2 regions of the Cohnella sp. LGH genome follow, and region 2 is predicted to be linked to the other one. Evidence: predicted binding sites of a transcription regulator. Region 2 holds the regulator's gene; the other holds the start of a gene.
The links. The regulator LexA, encoded in region 2, represses DNA repair genes until DNA is damaged. The targets are predictions, from matches to a motif close to CGAACATATGTTCG.
Positions count from the first base shown of each region.

Region 1: a site for LexA is predicted at 3,554-3,567, ahead of J4772_RS33865 (RpnC/YadD family protein). Genes of this name have one in related genera too.

Region 1 is NZ_CP072117.1:8,208,885-8,217,252, forward strand. It holds gene J4772_RS33855 (hypothetical protein) at 1-1,095, opposite strand, end outside; gene ychF (redox-regulated ATPase YchF) at 1,185-2,285, opposite strand; gene J4772_RS33865 (RpnC/YadD family protein) at 2,421-3,425, opposite strand; gene J4772_RS33870 (hypothetical protein) at 3,691-3,834, shown strand; gene J4772_RS33875 (hypothetical protein) at 4,072-4,788, shown strand; gene J4772_RS33880 (hypothetical protein) at 4,891-6,345, opposite strand; gene J4772_RS33885 (discoidin domain-containing protein) at 6,407-8,368, opposite strand, start outside.
Region 2 is NZ_CP072117.1:2,887,168-2,895,535, forward strand. It holds gene J4772_RS12110 (AAA family ATPase) at 1-48, shown strand, start outside; gene hflX (GTPase HflX) at 67-1,362, shown strand; gene J4772_RS12120 (methionine gamma-lyase family protein) at 1,391-2,659, shown strand; gene J4772_RS12125 (MerR family transcriptional regulator) at 2,757-3,170, shown strand; gene glnA (type I glutamate--ammonia ligase) at 3,197-4,525, shown strand; gene J4772_RS12135 (hypothetical protein) at 4,751-5,068, opposite strand; gene lexA (transcriptional repressor LexA) at 5,332-5,955, opposite strand; gene J4772_RS12145 (LysM peptidoglycan-binding domain-containing protein) at 6,117-6,515, shown strand; gene J4772_RS12150 (DUF896 domain-containing protein) at 6,675-6,863, shown strand; gene J4772_RS12155 (hypothetical protein) at 6,986-7,504, shown strand; gene J4772_RS12160 (HAD family hydrolase) at 7,514-8,314, shown strand.

The sequences.
Region 1 (8,368 bases), 3.6 Mb from region 2:
TGCTCCCTCGTCGCTAAGCGCTTTTTTCACCAGCTCATAGATGTCCTTGACCGCAAAGAAAGCGCTTTTAATCGCACCGATCGCCTCTCCGACCGAACCGCTCCAATCGCTGACCGCCTCCGCTTTGGAAAGCTCGGCCCCCTTAAGCGTCCCGATATCGTTGACCAGACCGGACACGCCTTCGACAAAGCCGCTCGTTCCGCTCGCCGTATCCAAGACGCCTTCCGTAATGTCGAAGGCTTTCTCGTCGGTCTCTTTATCCGTCGATTTGGCCGATTTGATGATCTTCCTCAAGCCGATCAAGCCTTCGAGACCGGCGCCGGCTAGCGTACCGGCGGAGCTTGCTACTCCGACTGTTGCATTCTCACGCTCGAGACTTTCCTTCTCATCCGCTTTATCCTCTAAGCCGTCCAGCGCGTCGATCTTCTCGTCCAGCACATCCATGACGCCTTCGGGTCCGGTCATCAACAGCTCGACGCCTTCGGCGGCGTGATCCATCGGGCCTTCCTCATCGTCTTCCTTCGGCGGATTTCCGATTTGGGAGATTTGCTGCGCTCCATGCTTCTTCTTCTCGCTCGCCAGCCCCTCGTGAAGACCCGCCATACTCTTGTAAGAGATCTTCGATTTGCGGAGAAAGCCTTTTTCTTGACCGGAGCGGATCATTCTCCATTCCCCGGTCGAATCGTCGATGCCAAGATCGTAGAACTCATTCCGATGGCCGATCTTGCTGCCCTTTTTCGTCTGCTCCTGAACCTCGTAGGCGGTCTGCCCAGGAGTCGATGTGTCTTCCTTATAATCTCGCATGAAAGCACCCGTCCAGGAGTTCAGCCGGGCGGGCTTCTCCTGTGCCGGAGCGCCTGACGATGATGAGGGTGCGGAGCCGGCATTGGCCTGTTGAAGCGCCTGCGCAGTCGCCTGATTGCCGACTGTTCCCTGCATTTGCAGCAAGGTTCCGCCGCCTTGCCCCGTTAGCGTTTGCGCCAGTCCGAGACCCTGCGCGCCAAGAAGCTGCCCCGTAGATGCTTGCTTACTTAAGGGGGGCTGTTGCGTTGTAGTCGTAGTCGTACGTTGCACCGTTTGAGCCTTGCCCGTCACTTCGCATCTCCTCTCTCTTGGGGATTTCCGGAAGAAATCGCCCGCCGCCGAGATCTATCTTCTATGCGAGTTAAACGCCCTGTCGTACTCTAGACGTTAAACAAGAAGTGCATGACATCGCCATCGGCGACGACATATTCTTTGCCTTCCAGCCGTACCAGACCTTTCTCTTTGGCCGCTTTCATAGATCCGTTGGCGACCAAATCCTCGTACGACACAACCTCGGCGCGGATAAAGCCCCGCTCGAAGTCCGTGTGGATAACGCCTGCAGCTTGCGGAGCTTTCGTCCCCTGACGAATCGTCCATGCCCGTACTTCCTGAACGCCTGCCGTAAAGTACGTGTACAGTCCTAACAGCTTGTACGAAGCGCGAATGAGCCGATTCAGCCCGGACTCGGTCAGCCCTAGCTCCTCCAGGAACATTTCCTTGTCCTCGCCCTCCAGCTCGGCGATTTCGGACTCCACCTTCGCGCTGATATGCACGACCTCGGAGCCTTCCGCAGCCGCATATTCGCGCACTCTCTGCACATATTCGTTGCCGTCGGCGTTGGCCGCGTCGCTCTCGCTTACATTCGTCGCATACAGCACCGGCTTCATCGTAAGCAGATGAAGATCGCGGACGAGACGAGCTTCCTCCGGGGTCAGCTCCAAGCTTCTTGCCGCCTTCTCCGCGGTAAGCGTCGCATGCAGACGCTCAAGCACTGCAAGCTCCTCGACAACCTTCTTGTCCCCGCTCTTCAGCCCTTTGCGCGTACGTTCCATCCGCTTCTCGACGGATTCGATATCCGTCAAAATCAATTCAAGATTGATGATCTCGATATCGTTGATCGGATCGATCTTGCCGGACACATGAGTAATGTTCTCATCCTGGAAGCAGCGAACGACGTGAACGATCGCGTCCACTTCGCGGATATTGGCCAGAAACTTATTGCCAAGTCCCTCTCCGCGGCTAGCGCCTTTGACCAGGCCCGCGATATCGACAAATTCGAAAGCAGTCGGTACGATCCGGTTCGGATTCACGATCTCCGCCAGCTTCTGCATCCGCTCATCCGGCACTTCCACGACGCCGACGTTCGGATCGATCGTACAGAACGGATAGTTCGCCATTTCCGCTCCCGCTTGCGTAATTGCATTAAACAAGGTCGACTTCCCTACGTTCGGAAGACCGACAATTCCGCACGACAATGCCATTATCCTAACACTCCTGACTTCTTGCGACCGCTTGCGACATCTGACGCAAACGCATCGTCAAGCTGTTCAATTCTCACGCAATTATAACGGAACTGCGTTGCAACGTCCACTGTCCAACCTATTGCCCGATAAGCATTATTTCTGCCGCGCCAAGCTCTCGATTTCCTCCGTCGACAGCTCAGTCGCTTTGACAATCGTATCCCTGTCGACGCCCAGTTCCAACAGGTTGCGCGCCACCTTAATCTGTCTGGCCCTTTCACCTTCTTTTCTTCCCTCTCTCCTGCCCCGTTTCAGCGCCTCGGGAATAAACGTCTTGATCATCTCGTTTACCTCCTTTTCCGTTTGTTTATATTCTCCGTAATGACGGTATAAGTAGTTCAGAATATTCTGCAGCACCTGCAACATCTTATCCAAGTCTTCAAGCCGTAACTGCCGCTTCCTGCGCAGCTCCCGCAGTACTTCCACCGTTTCCTCGATCATCGTTTTAAGGCGCTTAAACTCTTGGGCGAGAAGACGCTGCTTCTCGTCGTCCGTACGCTGACTTAGTGCAATGCGGCGCATCCGCTTGCGAGAGCGGAACACCTGCGGCGGCAGCAGAGCGAACAGCTTTCGCTCTTGCATGTCACGGGGCGTCAGCGTCCAGAGCTTCAACACCGGCACCGCGTACATCGTCTCCGTCCCGTCCGGCAGCCGCAATCGGAAGCGCAGCTCGTCGCCGATCGCTTTGTTTTGCTCCAGGAAGATCACGAGCTGCTTGGGGAATGCGAGCAGTTGCACGCCGTCCTCCGCCTTCGCTTCAACTAGCTCTAACGCTTTCTCGAAGCCGTATCTGAACATGCGGATAACCATCGATCTGTTGTTCAGTGTCTGGAACTCGACATGATAGTGAAAAACGCCGCGAATCGTATCCAGCTTCATAAACAGATCGCCGATGATGCGATTGTAATCGTCCGAATCGAATTTGGCGTTGCCGTAGTAAATCGACTTTACGTCGGCTCTGGTAAAATTCTCACCGAACAATCCGTTAAGCAGTTGTAACTGCAAATCTTTGGAGAGTCGGAACAGCACGCTCATCATCTGATCCAACTTCAATGGTTCTTTCTTCGGTTGCTTCTTCTTATCTGGATTCTTTGGCTTCATTATACACCACATCCCCTCTGATCCGCGATTATCCTGCCAACGCAAAAAAGCACACCCCGAGCGCGTTGCCGCGCTAATCGGAGTGTGCTTCACTCGTCGTTTCATGAGCTTTCTGATGACTACTATACCAAACAAACGTTCCTACGTAAAGGAACTGATCGAATGCATTTCCCCAATCCTCCGCTCCATTCTTGACCACCGCCGCAATGCGGATAACGCCCTCACAAACTGCGCACAATGACCTCGAAGAGAGGAGGGATAACCCGTGGAAAACAAATCGCATAAAGGCAACTACAAAGGTACGACCCGGATGCACGCGGAAAATCAGGACATGGCCTTCGTCAATGACACGCTGGAGAATACCAAGTCCGTCGCTCCCGTTCCTAAAGCTAAGAAGAAAACCGATTGACGGCCTCGACTTCTTCCGACGCGGCATCGGCATGAACGCAAACAGCCCGGATATACAGCAAGGAACCCGCTACAATGGGGTCTCTGTACATCCGGGCTATTTCTTAGGAGCAAGCAACAATATGTCCCCTTCCCTCCGCCCAAAAGCAATAAATTATTGCATCTCATCATTTTCCACCGGAACATCTCAGCGATTATTGCGTCTAAATAAATACTTAACTGCAAGGAGGAATAGACTATGCGCAGCAAGTTTCCGCTTCTGGCCGCGGTTCTTCTCGCTGTCCTATTGGCTGGCTGCGGAGCCGCCACCAATAAGAACGGAGCAACCGATGCTCCGATAACTTTCCCGCCCGCATCGTCTTTAGGGGGCCAAGCTACATCTACCGCAAGCGAGGAGCCGTCCGTCGAGCCAAGCGAAAGCTCGCCCGCTCCGTCTACGGATCAAGAGCAAACGTCCGACGCGAAGATCAAGGAGCTTGCGCTCGAAGCCGTCGGTTATTTAAGAGAGAGGGACCTCGGTTCCCTAGTCACCCTGATCGACCCGGAGCAAGGCTTGCGCTTCTCGCCGTATCCTTATGTCAATGTAGATACCGATCTCTCGTTCAAGCCGGAGACGTTCCCAACCTTCAAGGACGAGAAAAAGCTGAAGTGGGGCGAAGCCGACGGCAGCGGAGAGCCGATCGAGCTCACGTTCAGAGATTACTACGAGCAGTTCGTATATACGAAGGATTTCGCGGATGCTCCGCAAGTCAACGTCAATAAAATCGTCGGCACGGGCAATGCGATCTTTAACGTTCCAGAGGTTTACCCTGGAGCCTCATATGTAGAATTCTATTTCCCCGGATTCGACGAAGAGCTCGACGGCATGGATTGGCAGAGCCTTGTGCTCGTATTTACGCCTGCTGGCGACGATTGGCATCTTGTCGGCATCGTTCACGGGCAGTGGACGATCTAGATTTGCACACGACCATCACTGTCGACATCAGACAGGGGCCGGCAACTCCCCCAGCCTTCCGGGAGATGCCGACCCCTGTTTTTAACGAACCGCCTCGGCTATCTAAGCAAAATGAACTTCCTTCGCCAAAGCTACTTTTCTGATGATTTCCTCGGCGCTCTCATAAGGGTTCCACATGCTCTCCGCGCATAATGCCGCTGGGAACCACATATACCGCTCCCATAGTCCATGCTCGACCAACGCTTCGGCGGCAATCCGTTTCGGGTTTTGCTCCACAATGACCTTCAGCGTATCCAACAGATTGTGCAGGTTTTTCATCCAGTAGGCTTGCTGATGTCTCCACTGCTTATAAGGTCGGGCTTTCTGACCGGACAGGCTGTCAATTAACGCTTCGCTGGCTTGGCCGAGCACAATGACGCCTTTCTGATGCTCGAAAGCAAACCAGTTCAGGAACGTTCCGCCCTTGACGACCAAGCCGAAATCCTCCTGCTCGCCTCGCAGCCCGCCGATGTTGGCCGTATACTGCATCGTTTCGGCAATCGACTGGTTATCGTTCGCATCGTAGCTGTACGGGAACGACCCGGCGTCTTCCCAGGTAATGTTTACCCTTGGGTCCAGCTTCGCGAGCAGCGGATAATTCTCTTCGATCGACGTGGCATGGATGCCGAACTTGAGCCACAGCTCGGGGTGTCTCTCCAATAGCTTCCCGGCGATGTGGTTCACCCAGTCCACCACGACCTCCGCAATCAGCTTGCCGCCGATATGCTTTTCCTTCGTTTCCGTGAACGTCTGAAAATAAATGCCGTCTCCGCCCAGATGAGCATACTGCGTCTCGTAAGTGTCGAGCACGCGCTCCGTCCATTTGTTCAGCTCTTCCGGGTCGTTCGGATCGCAATCCTCGCCCCAGCTCCAGGAGAACGACCAGATGACTTTAATGCCCCGGGAATGCGCGTAATCGGTCACTTCCTTGGCGTTGATGGGAGCGAAATCGTTCCAAATCGTAATGAAATTCAGCTTCCACTTGGCCATGTGGTCCATATACTTCCGATAGTCGTAGATGACGTGCCCCCATGTCCAAAAGCCTCTCTCGGGGATGGCCGGAGCGCTGGAGGCTTCGTATTCCGGCATCGGTTCCGTGAAATTCCTTTTCTTCTCGTACAGATCGTCCTCGTTCGGGTCCAAATAATAGTGCTCGAAATCGTTCACGCCGTACAACGTCCCATTCCCGTCCGCGCCGGCGATCACGATCATCTGCCGCTCCGGGTTGAGCGGGCTGGCGAACACTTTAATGGCATACCCTTCCGCTTTCGGATTCGGCTGAATGTGACCCCGCTCCGACAATTCCGCGATCCAGGCATTGGAGCGGACGGTGCCCAGTACAATCAGGTTGTAGTCGCTCAAACTTTGCTTGTCCGTCGCATGCGAGTGCAGCGTCATTAAGTACGGTACATGCGGCTGCACGATATTGTACAGCACGTCGAGCGCATGGCGCTCCACTCCCTCATATTCTCCGTGAACGATCGTCCAGCGGATTCCTTCATGTTTGACATAATCCAAGTAAGGCGCCTCCTTGCTTCTGCTTAAATTTCCGCTTCATTTGCTGCTTGAATCGGCCGTTCTAGCTGGTTTGAATTTCGTTCACGACAAAGTGGTTCCACAGCAGGTTTGCGCTGTTAATTTTAATGCGGATCGCCTTGATCCCGGTCACCGGAGCGAAGCTTACGGTCTTCGTCTCGATGGCGGCGCTATTGCTCGTATAGCTTAGCGTGCCGGAGGACGCTGCTGTGCTCCAACTCGTGCCGTCCGTGGATACCTCCACGTCAAAGCTCGTAATGCCTTGCCCCTGACAAAAATCGCAGGTAAGGCTCAGCTGCTGATAAGACTGCGGCAGGCTGTTGGTCAAGGTCAAATATTGCGGGAAAGTCGGATTATCGGCACTGACGTAAGCCGTGCCTTGATCTCCGTCGATAGCCCGCGAAGCCGGGAACGCTCCGTTAACGCTTGTTGCGCTTGCGGTCACCGTATTCGAAGAGCCGGCGCTATAAGATGGGGTCATCTCATTCACCACAAAATGATCCCACTGGATATTCGCGCTGTTGATTTGGATGCGAATGCCTGTAATTCCCGTTACTGCCGTGAAGTCCACGACGCTCGTCTCAATGGCCGCGCTATTGCCCGCATAGCTTACCGTGCCTGAGGACCCTACCGTGCTCCAATTCGCACCATCCGTTGTCACCTGTACGTCGTAGTTCGTAACGCCCTGCCCCTGGCAGAAATCGCAGGACACACTGAGTCGGTTAAACGTCTGCGGCTGATTATAATAGAGGGTCAAATACTCCGGGAAAACCTGAGAATCCCCGCTCACATAGGCCGTTCCCTGGCTGCCGTCGATCGCGTTGGAGGCCGGGAACAGATTGTTGGCGTTCGTCGCTGCGGCGAATTTCTCTGCCGGAGACAGCTCGATTCTGACCGCCTGCTGCGAGGAATACGGAATCTTCCACGTTCCGTTGCCGTTATTCACGACAGCTATATGGCCTTGGCTAACCCAGTTTCCACTGCTGTCCATATAGCCGTAAGTGGCCGAAACCGGATTTTCCTTGGTCGTAAAATGAACATTCGCGGAATTGGCCGTATCCGATACCGCATAGAAATAGCTTCCGTTGTTGACGACCATGCCCACGGAATTGTCCGTTGAATAGAAAGCAATGTCCTTGCCGGCTACCGACTTGAACGCATTATAGGATGAGACCGGATAGTCGCTCTCCATGTTGTAGCCCGCCATTCTCGACGGATGCGCAGCCGCAATCAGAGAGCCGACTTTATTCATCGCGTTGTTCAGATTTTTCATATCGGTCGCTTGCGCCGTAAACGGGGGCAGCGTTCCGAGCGTCCACGTATTGTACGGGGTTGCGCCTAACATCCCTTGATTGGAGAAAGTCCACGAGTCGTTAAGCTGGTACACGTCGTAAAATCCGCCGTTCACCAGCGCCGTAACCGTCAACGACGAGGTATTTTCGTAGCTTCCCGCATTTTCCGCGATATAGGTCAGGTTGGACCCGGAGCGGGCTTTCACCGAGTTCATCACCGTGGCTACGCTCGATGAATACAAGCTCGGACCATTGAAGTCGATGTGCGGGCTGCTGTTTTTAATATCCGGATCGCCGCTCTTATAGCCAGCCAGATTAACTCTCGTAGCCACGACGTAATCGGACAGCTTGACCTGCTCTGCCAGACTGTTTAGGACGCTGAGCCACTCCGTCTTGTCGGCCTCGTAATTGGCGGCCAGATTCGGCTCGTTGTCCACTTGGAAAAGAATGACTCTATGGTTCGTATCATAGTCGGCCAAGTGATCGAACAAAGCTCTGATCGCTTGTCTCTCCCAGGCGAACAGATTGGCGGCATCCGCGCCTTGCGAAGGAAGATGAGGCGTGTTGGCGCCCGAACCGACTCCGTCCCCGTTATTCCAATATTTATCGTGATTCTGCAAGTAAGGAGGCACATTCGTGTTCCAGCCGTAAGGATATCCCGATAGCACGCCGCCTCCGCCTACATTGGTGCCGAACCAGACGATGTCGATATA
Region 2 (8,368 bases):
GAGCTGATGGCGCTAAGGCCGGAGGACGTTCGCGGATTGCAACACTAACGGAATGAGGGGACACAGATGAGACAAAGCGCATACGAGACGGAGGCGGCTGGCCTGGAGAGAGCTTTGCTCGTCAGTCTGGTCACGGACGAGGTAAAAAGATCCGGAGCGGACCCTGAGCATTCGCTGGAAGAGCTGGCCTCATTGGCCGAGACGGCTGGCGTCGAAGTCATCGGTTCCGTGATGCAGAATTTGGACTCGCCGGACAACAAATATTACGTCGGCAAAGGCAAAGCCCAGGAAATTCGGGACATCGCGCTGCGCGACGGTGCGACGACGGCGATCTTCGACCAGGAGCTGACCGGCACTCAGGTTCGTAATCTGGAGGAGACGCTGGATCTGAAAATTATCGATCGTACGCAGCTCATTCTCGACATTTTTGCCGGACGGGCCAAAACAAGGGAAGGGATTCTTCAGGTTGAGCTCGCCCAGTTGACCTACCTCCTCCCTCGGTTGTCCGGGCAGGGCAAAAACCTGTCAAGGCTAGGCGGAGGAATCGGCACGCGCGGTCCCGGCGAGACGAAGCTGGAGACGGACCGCCGTCATATCCGGCGGCGGATTACCGAGCTTAAGCGGCAGCTGGAGACGGTGACGGCTCACCGTAATTTGCACCGCGAGCGCAGGCGCAAGGTCGGAGCCGTGCAGGTCGCTCTCGTCGGTTATACGAATGCGGGCAAGTCCAGCCTGCTAAGACAGTTAACCGATGCGGACGTATTGGCCGAGAACAAGCTGTTCGCGACGCTTGATCCGACATCGCGCAGCTTGGAGCTGCCAAGCGGGAAGACGGTCGTATTGACGGATACGGTCGGCTTTATTCAGAATCTGCCGCACGATCTGGTTGCGGCGTTCCGCGCGACGTTGGAGGAGGCGGCGCAAGCCGATCTCCTGCTGCACGTCGTCGATTCTTCGTCTCCGATGAGGGAGCGTCAGATGGCGGTCGTAGAGGACGTGCTGCGCGAGCTTGGCGCGGGCGGCAAGCCGACGCTGACCGTGTTCAACAAGATCGATCTGTTGGTTGAGCAATCGGAACGAGTTCTTATCGGCGGCGCCGACGCGATTCGGGTTAGCGCCTTTGATCCCGAGGATATGGCACGGTTGCGCGCGTCGATTGAGGATCGGATACTGGGGGAGATGGCGACGTTCAGAATTCCGGCGTCTAGAGGGGATTTGGCGTCGCTCGCTTACCGGGTCGGGGAAGTAACCGGGCAGGAAACGGACGAGGAGCATTTACTTCTGTCCGTACGGCTGAATCCGGCGGATATGGAAAGATCGGGACGCGAGCTTGAGGAGTATCGCGTATTTCATACACAATAGCACATTGGCGGAAATAAAGGGGAGCATTATGCAGGCAGCTGAGATCGCGGATTTCGAAAAGCAATGGGAGCAATGGGAGGATGCGGCGGAGGAGCAGGTTCAGGGCGCGTTTCGCAAATTGGACCGCGTCGCGGAAAATAACCAATGGAAGGTCATCCGGGCATTCCAGAAACATCGAGTGAGCGACTTTCACTTCGCGACGTCCACGGGCTACGGTTACAACGACAGCGGAAGAGAAGTGTTGGATCTCGTCTATGCCGACGTCTTTGGGGCGGAGGCCGCGATCGTCAGACCTCATCTCGTATCGGGAACGCATACGATTTCGGCGGCTTTATTTGGTTGCTTGAGACCGGGAGACGAGCTGCTGTTCGTCACGGGGCGTCCTTACGACACGCTGCACAAAGTGATCGGCAAGCCCGGAGACGGGCTTGGCTCGCTAGCGGACTGGGGCGTGACGACGAAAATCGTGCCGCTGCTGCTGGACGGCAGCGTGGATTGGGACGGTGTGGCCGCAGCGACAAGCGAGCGAACGAAGGTGTTCGCGATTCAACGTTCCCGCGGATACGATTGGAGGCCGTCGTTCACGATCGAGCAGATCGCCGCGATGGCTTCGCGCCTCAAGGAGCTGAAATCGGACGCGATTGTATTCGCGGATAACTGCTACGGGGAGTTCACCGAGGAGAAGGAGCCGACAGAGGTCGGCGTCGACTTGATTGCGGGCTCCTTGATCAAAAACCCGGGCGGAGGTTTGGCTGCCAGCGGCGGTTATATTGCCGGCAGGCAGCGCCTGGTGGAACTGGCAGCGTATCGGATGACCGCTCCCGGAATCGGCGGGGAGGTCGGAGCGATGCTTGGAACGACGCGATCGATCTACCAGGGACTATTCCTTGCTCCATTGCTTGTCGGACAAGCCGTGAAGGGCAGCGTATTTGCTTCAGCTATTTTTGCGAAGCTGGGCTTTGAGACGCATCCGCGGTGGGACGATCCGCGAACCGATCTGATCCAGGCGATCAATTTCGCGGGAGCGGAGCCTCTGATTCATTTCGTGCAGGCGATCCAGAAGGCGGCGGCCGTCGATGCGCACGTCGTACCTGAGCCTTGGGACATGCCCGGTTACGAGCACCCGGTCATTATGGCGGCGGGGACATTTATCCAGGGGGGCAGCTTGGAGCTGTCTGCCGATGCTCCTGTTCGCGAACCGTACATTGCTTATATGCAAGGCGGGTTGACTTACGCTCATGTGAAGTTTGCCGTCAAGATGGCGCTGCAAGAGCTCCGCATACGCGGATTTTTGTAAATGAACGCTTCCAGAAACCTTACATTCCTTGACACGTTTTGGGGCCGCGGGTACAATGAAAGTGATTTCAAAGTCAAGCTGGAAGGTTGGGTACGAGATGGGTGACGAGATTCGCAGAAATATGGCGTTATTTCCGATTGGCATCGTCATGAAGCTGACCGACCTGACCGCCCGCCAAATTCGCTATTACGAGCAGCACGAGCTCATTCAACCCGCCCGTACGGATGGCAATCAGCGATTGTTTTCTTTTAACGACGTCGAACGACTGATGGAAATCAAGTCGCTGATCGAGAAGGGCGTCAATATTGCGGGCATCAAACAAGTGATGAATCCGGTCGGTCAGAACGAGAACGAAGGCACGATCATTAACGAAGTGTCCGAGGTAAAGCGGAGGGAGCTGAGCGATTCCCAGCTGCATCGGATGCTTAAGCAGGAATTGCTGCAGGCTAAGCGTCCGGGTCAGGTTTCTCTGATTCAAGGGGAGCTCTCCCGGTTTTACAAGAACAAGTAATTACTCATCCGCTTTAGGAGGCTGTCATGACCTACACACGTGAAGATATTACTCGGATCGCCAAAGAACAGAACGTTCGTTTTATTCGACTGCAATTCACCGATTTGCTCGGTTCGATCAAAAATGTGGAGATTCCGTTCAGCCAGCTGGAGAAAGCTCTCGACAACAAAATGATGTTCGACGGATCCTCGATCGAAGGATATGTTCGCATAGAGGAATCGGATATGTACTTGTATCCGGATCTCAGTACCTGGGTCGTGTTTCCGTGGGTCACCGAGAATAAGGTCGCGCGCTTGATTTGCGACATCTACATGCCGGACGGCACTCCGTTCGCAGGCGATCCTCGCGGAATCTTGAAGCGTGCATTAGAGGACGCCGAGAAAATGGGCTATACGACGATGAACGTTGGCCCTGAACCGGAATTTTTCTTGTTCCAGACGGACGATAAAGGTTATCCGACCGCGGAGGTGAACGACCAGGGCGGTTATTTCGATCTCGCTCCGACGGATCTCGGCGAGAATTGCCGTCGCGATATCGTGCTTACGCTGGAAGAGATGGGCTTCGAGATCGAAGCGTCTCACCATGAAGTGGCTCCCGGGCAGCATGAGATCGACTTCAAGTACGCTTCCGCCGTCAAAGCGGCCGACCAGATTCAGACGTTTAAGCTCGTCGTGAAGACGATCGCGCGCCAGCACGGCTTGCATGCGACGTTTATGCCCAAGCCGCTGTTCGGCGTGAACGGGTCGGGAATGCACTGCCATCTGTCGCTGTTCAGAGGCAACGAGAATGCGTTCTACGATCAGAGCGACAAGCTGGGCTTAAGCGAGGAAGCCCGTCATTTTATGACCGGCATTTTGAAGCATGCGCGCGGCTTTGCGGCGATTACGAATCCAACGGTCAACTCCTATAAGCGTCTGGTTCCAGGTTACGAAGCTCCGTGCTACGTCGCTTGGTCCGCAAGCAATCGCAGCCCGATGATTCGCATTCCGGCGTCCCGCGGCCTCAGCACGCGGGTTGAAGTTCGTAATCCGGACCCGGCTGCAAACCCTTATTTGACACTTGCCGCCTTGCTGAAGGCTGGTCTTGACGGAATCAGCAGCAAGCTGCCGACGCCGCCTCCAGTAGATCGCAACATCTATGTGATGAGCGACGAGGAGCGGATCGAAGAAGGTATCCCGAGCTTGCCAATCGACCTAAAAGAAGCTCTGTCCGAGCTGTTGCGGGACGACATCATCTGCGAAGCGCTTGGCGACCACGCCCTCAGCCACTTCTACGAGCTGAAGGAAATCGAGTGGGATATGTACCGGACGCAGGTTCACCAATGGGAACGGGATCAGTATTTGACGCATTATTAATTGGGAAGATTGTTGTAATATCAGGGGTTTAGGAGATTTAAGGTTTGGGGGCAGGAAGGGGTTTAAGACGGTTATTCTATCGTCGCCCCCGAAACGCCCCTTATTTTTTATTTTTGCCAACAGCGAGATTAACAAGCCCATAATGAATAACCCGGGGGCCTAGACCCCCGGGCTATTCTATTTAAGAAATCCCGCACTGCCAGTGGCCAGGCGGGGATTTGCATATCAAAGCTTAAAGCCCGACAGTTTATCTAGGCTGGCTTTGGAATTTCCAAGTCGAGGGGCAGGACCGGCATTTTTGTTCGCCTCGTGCTCGAGGTTTCTTAGGCGATGCAATATCTCGCTTTGGTATTCCAGAATTAGGCCAATTGCAAAAAAGACGATGCCGGAAACAGCTCCGCTGATCCACCAAGCAACTGCAATGCCCCATCTGAATTCTGATACATAGCTGTCAGTTTGGTTTGCCTGAATAAACCCGGCAATAACAGCAGTCAAAAATGTAGCGATGGCCAAGCCTTTTAATATCTTATCCAACAATATCACCTGATGACTTCCCCATCGGATGGGGGATTTGCTATATTTTCATGTTCACATCATTTTACATCAAACGACTTAGTTTGACGATATGTGGAATCAAATCAAATAGCCGAGGATTCAGGCTCTTGGGCTGCATCTGTCGAGGACAGCCCGCATAAAAAAAGAACCTCAATCGCCGCTTAAATGGAGGGTGAGGTTCTTTCGTATGCGTAAGTATAGTTGTTCTCGTACTATGCGAACACTTCGAGATCGCCAATCATCACCAAGTATTAGTGAAGCGAGCGGATCAGGCCGATAACCTTGCCAAGAATGCTGACGTTGGAGAGGCGAAGCGGCTCCATGCTGGCGTTCTCCGGCTGCAGGCGAATGTGGTCGCGTTCCTTGTAGAACGTCTTGACCGTTGCTTCGTTGTCTTCCGTCATCGCTACGACGATGTCGCCGTTCACGGCGGTCGGCTGCTGGCGCACGATCACGTAATCTCCGTTATGAATGCCCGCTTCGATCATACTCTCGCCCTGGACGGACAGCATGAATACCGGCTGTTCTCCTACCATGGAGATTGGAAGCGGGTAATACTCCTCGATGTTCTCGGTGGCCGTAATGGGCACTCCCGCCGTTACTTTGCCTACAAGCGGGACTGTGCGAACGGAAGCCGAAAGTCTGTGCATCTGATCGTCTTCGTCGCCAAGAATTTCGATCGCGCGGGGTTTGGTCGGATCGCGCCGAATCAGACCTTTCTTCTCCAGGCGATCGAGGTGACCGTGCACGGTAGAGCTGGAAGCGAGTCCTACCGCTTCGCCGATCTCGCGGACGGAAGGAGGATAGCCCTTCTCACGCACTTCGGTTTTAATAAATTCAAGTATGGAATTTTGTCGGCTGGACATCTTGGTCACGCCAAAACCTCCCTATTAAAATAGCTCATGATGACAAATTATAGCACAGAACCCGAGTTCGCACAAACACTCGTTCTAGAGAACGAACGTTCCTGAAATCGTTGACATGAACATGTGTTCGTGTTACGATGTGATCAGAACAAATGTTTGGGGTGAGCGGAATGGTTCATACATGGGTTTCTACTGGAGCAATTTCTGCAACGAAGGCACACAACACGGCTCAGATGACATATAATCGCGATGTGAAGAATAAGGAAGGCTCTTTGAATTGGAGAGCGGCCAGAGGGCTGTTTGTGCTCGTGGCGTTCCTGCTTCTATTCAGCGGCTTTACGCTGATGCGCTCGTTCGCTTCTACCGGAGAGTTGGCGCCTGCCTCGAACGATGAAATCGTAATTTCCGTTGACAGCGGAGATACGTTGTGGGAGCTGGCCCGTACCTATAAGGACCCTGCGCTCGATACGCGCCAAGCAGTCCATGTTCTAATGGAGCGCAACAGGCTTTCCTCTCCTGCTTTGCAGAGCGGACAAGAGCTGATCTTTCCTGCGAATATATTGCCTTGACTTGATGATATAGAGGATACAAGAAAGATCGGCGAATCATTATGCCGGTCTTTTTTTTGATGGTTAAGCAAAGCTTGTCCAGACAAGGCATTGATTCTTGACAAGCCCTCGGCGAAAGTGGCAAAGTAGAGAAGATGCGAAAAGGGGAGTGAGACACCGATGGAGATGGAACAGTTGATTAACCGTATTAATGAATTATCCCGGAAGAGCAAGAGCGAAGGCTTAAGCGAGCAAGAGGTCGCGGAACGGGACCGTCTGCGCAAACAATATTTGTCGGTATTCAAAAGCAACTTCCGCCAAGAACTGGATCGGATCGAGGTCGTCGATCAGCCCCAGATCAAGCATTAACGATAGATATGCAGTCGGAAGAAACCGCAAGATGACGCAGAGGGAACCGCAAGCTGATGGAGGAAGTTCCGACACAACTAGAGGTTCAGGGCGTCGTCCGTAATGTGACGAGGAGGAAGGTTATGTCCCGCTCATGGGAACGAATGGTGACGAAGAACACCAAGCAGATCAACAAAAAGCGCAAAAAAGAAGGCAAACAGGGGATTGCCGCCAATGCCCCGCAGATTGACCGGTTTCAGGGACGGAACTATGTAATACCTTCTCTGTTAGTATTGTTGATTTTGTTCTATATTTTGTTGTCGCAGCCCTGGTCGGATAAATTCCTTCAGGATCCGACGCTGTTTTGGGTGACGATCGGGTGTTACGTTCTGCTTGCGGTGTTTTACTATTTCAGGCGGCCCTATTTGGCTGTGAGTCGGGATACGCTCGAGACACGTAAATTTACGGGCTACAAGACGTTGCGTCCGTCGGAAATCCGTAAAATCGTCGTTCAGCCCGGTTATGTCCTGATCGAATCCGTCAAAGGAACGAACTGGGTATTTTCCAAGATCATGAACCGTTATCCGATCAGCCGAATGGCCGAGCGGCTTAAAGTGTATGCGGAAGTGAACCGGGTAGATTATGAGATTAAAACAAAGTGAGGAACGGAAATGTCGATTAAAGCGGTGCTGTTTGATTTGGACGATACTTTGCTTTGGGACGATCGGAGCGTAAGCGAAGCATTCCGGTCTACATGCCGATATGGTGCCGAAGCGACGGGAGTGGACGAGCAGGAGCTGGAAGCAGCCGTGCGCCGCGAAGCAAGGGCATTGTACGAAACTTATGAGACTTTCGGATTCACCCAGATGATCGGCATCAATCCGTTTGAAGCGTTGTGGGGCAAATTCGAGCGCGGAGAGCATCCGATGTTCCGTAAGCTCCAAGAGCTCGCTCCCGGCTATCGTCAGACGGCCTGGACGAAAGGGTTGGCTGCGGTCGGAGTGGATAATCCCGGGCTAGGGTCTCAGCTTGCGGAAATGTTCCCGACGCAGAGAAGAAAACTCAAATATGTGTACGACGAAACGTTCGAAGTGCTTGAAGAACTGAAAAAGTCGTACAAGCTGCTGTTGCTGACGAACGGTTCTCCGGATCTCCAACAGGAAAAACTGGACGGAATGCCCGATCTGATTCCCTATTTCGATGCGATTGTTATTTCCGGCAATTTTGGCGAAGGCAAACCTTCCTCTAAACTGTTCGCGCATGCCATGGAGCAGATCGGAATTTCGGCGGAAGAGGGCGTCATGATCGGGGACAAGTTTACGACAGACATTCTCGGCGCTAACCGGATTGGAATGACATCGGTGTGGATTAATCGGCATGAGGCCGTTCGCAACGACGATATCGTTCCGTCCTACGAGATTGAGAGCTTGACCGAGCTTCCAGAATTAATTCGTACATTAAATTCGCGCTAAGCGTTTTTTAGTGACTTAGTCACGGTGAACGAGACCGATTTCACCTAAGCTGAA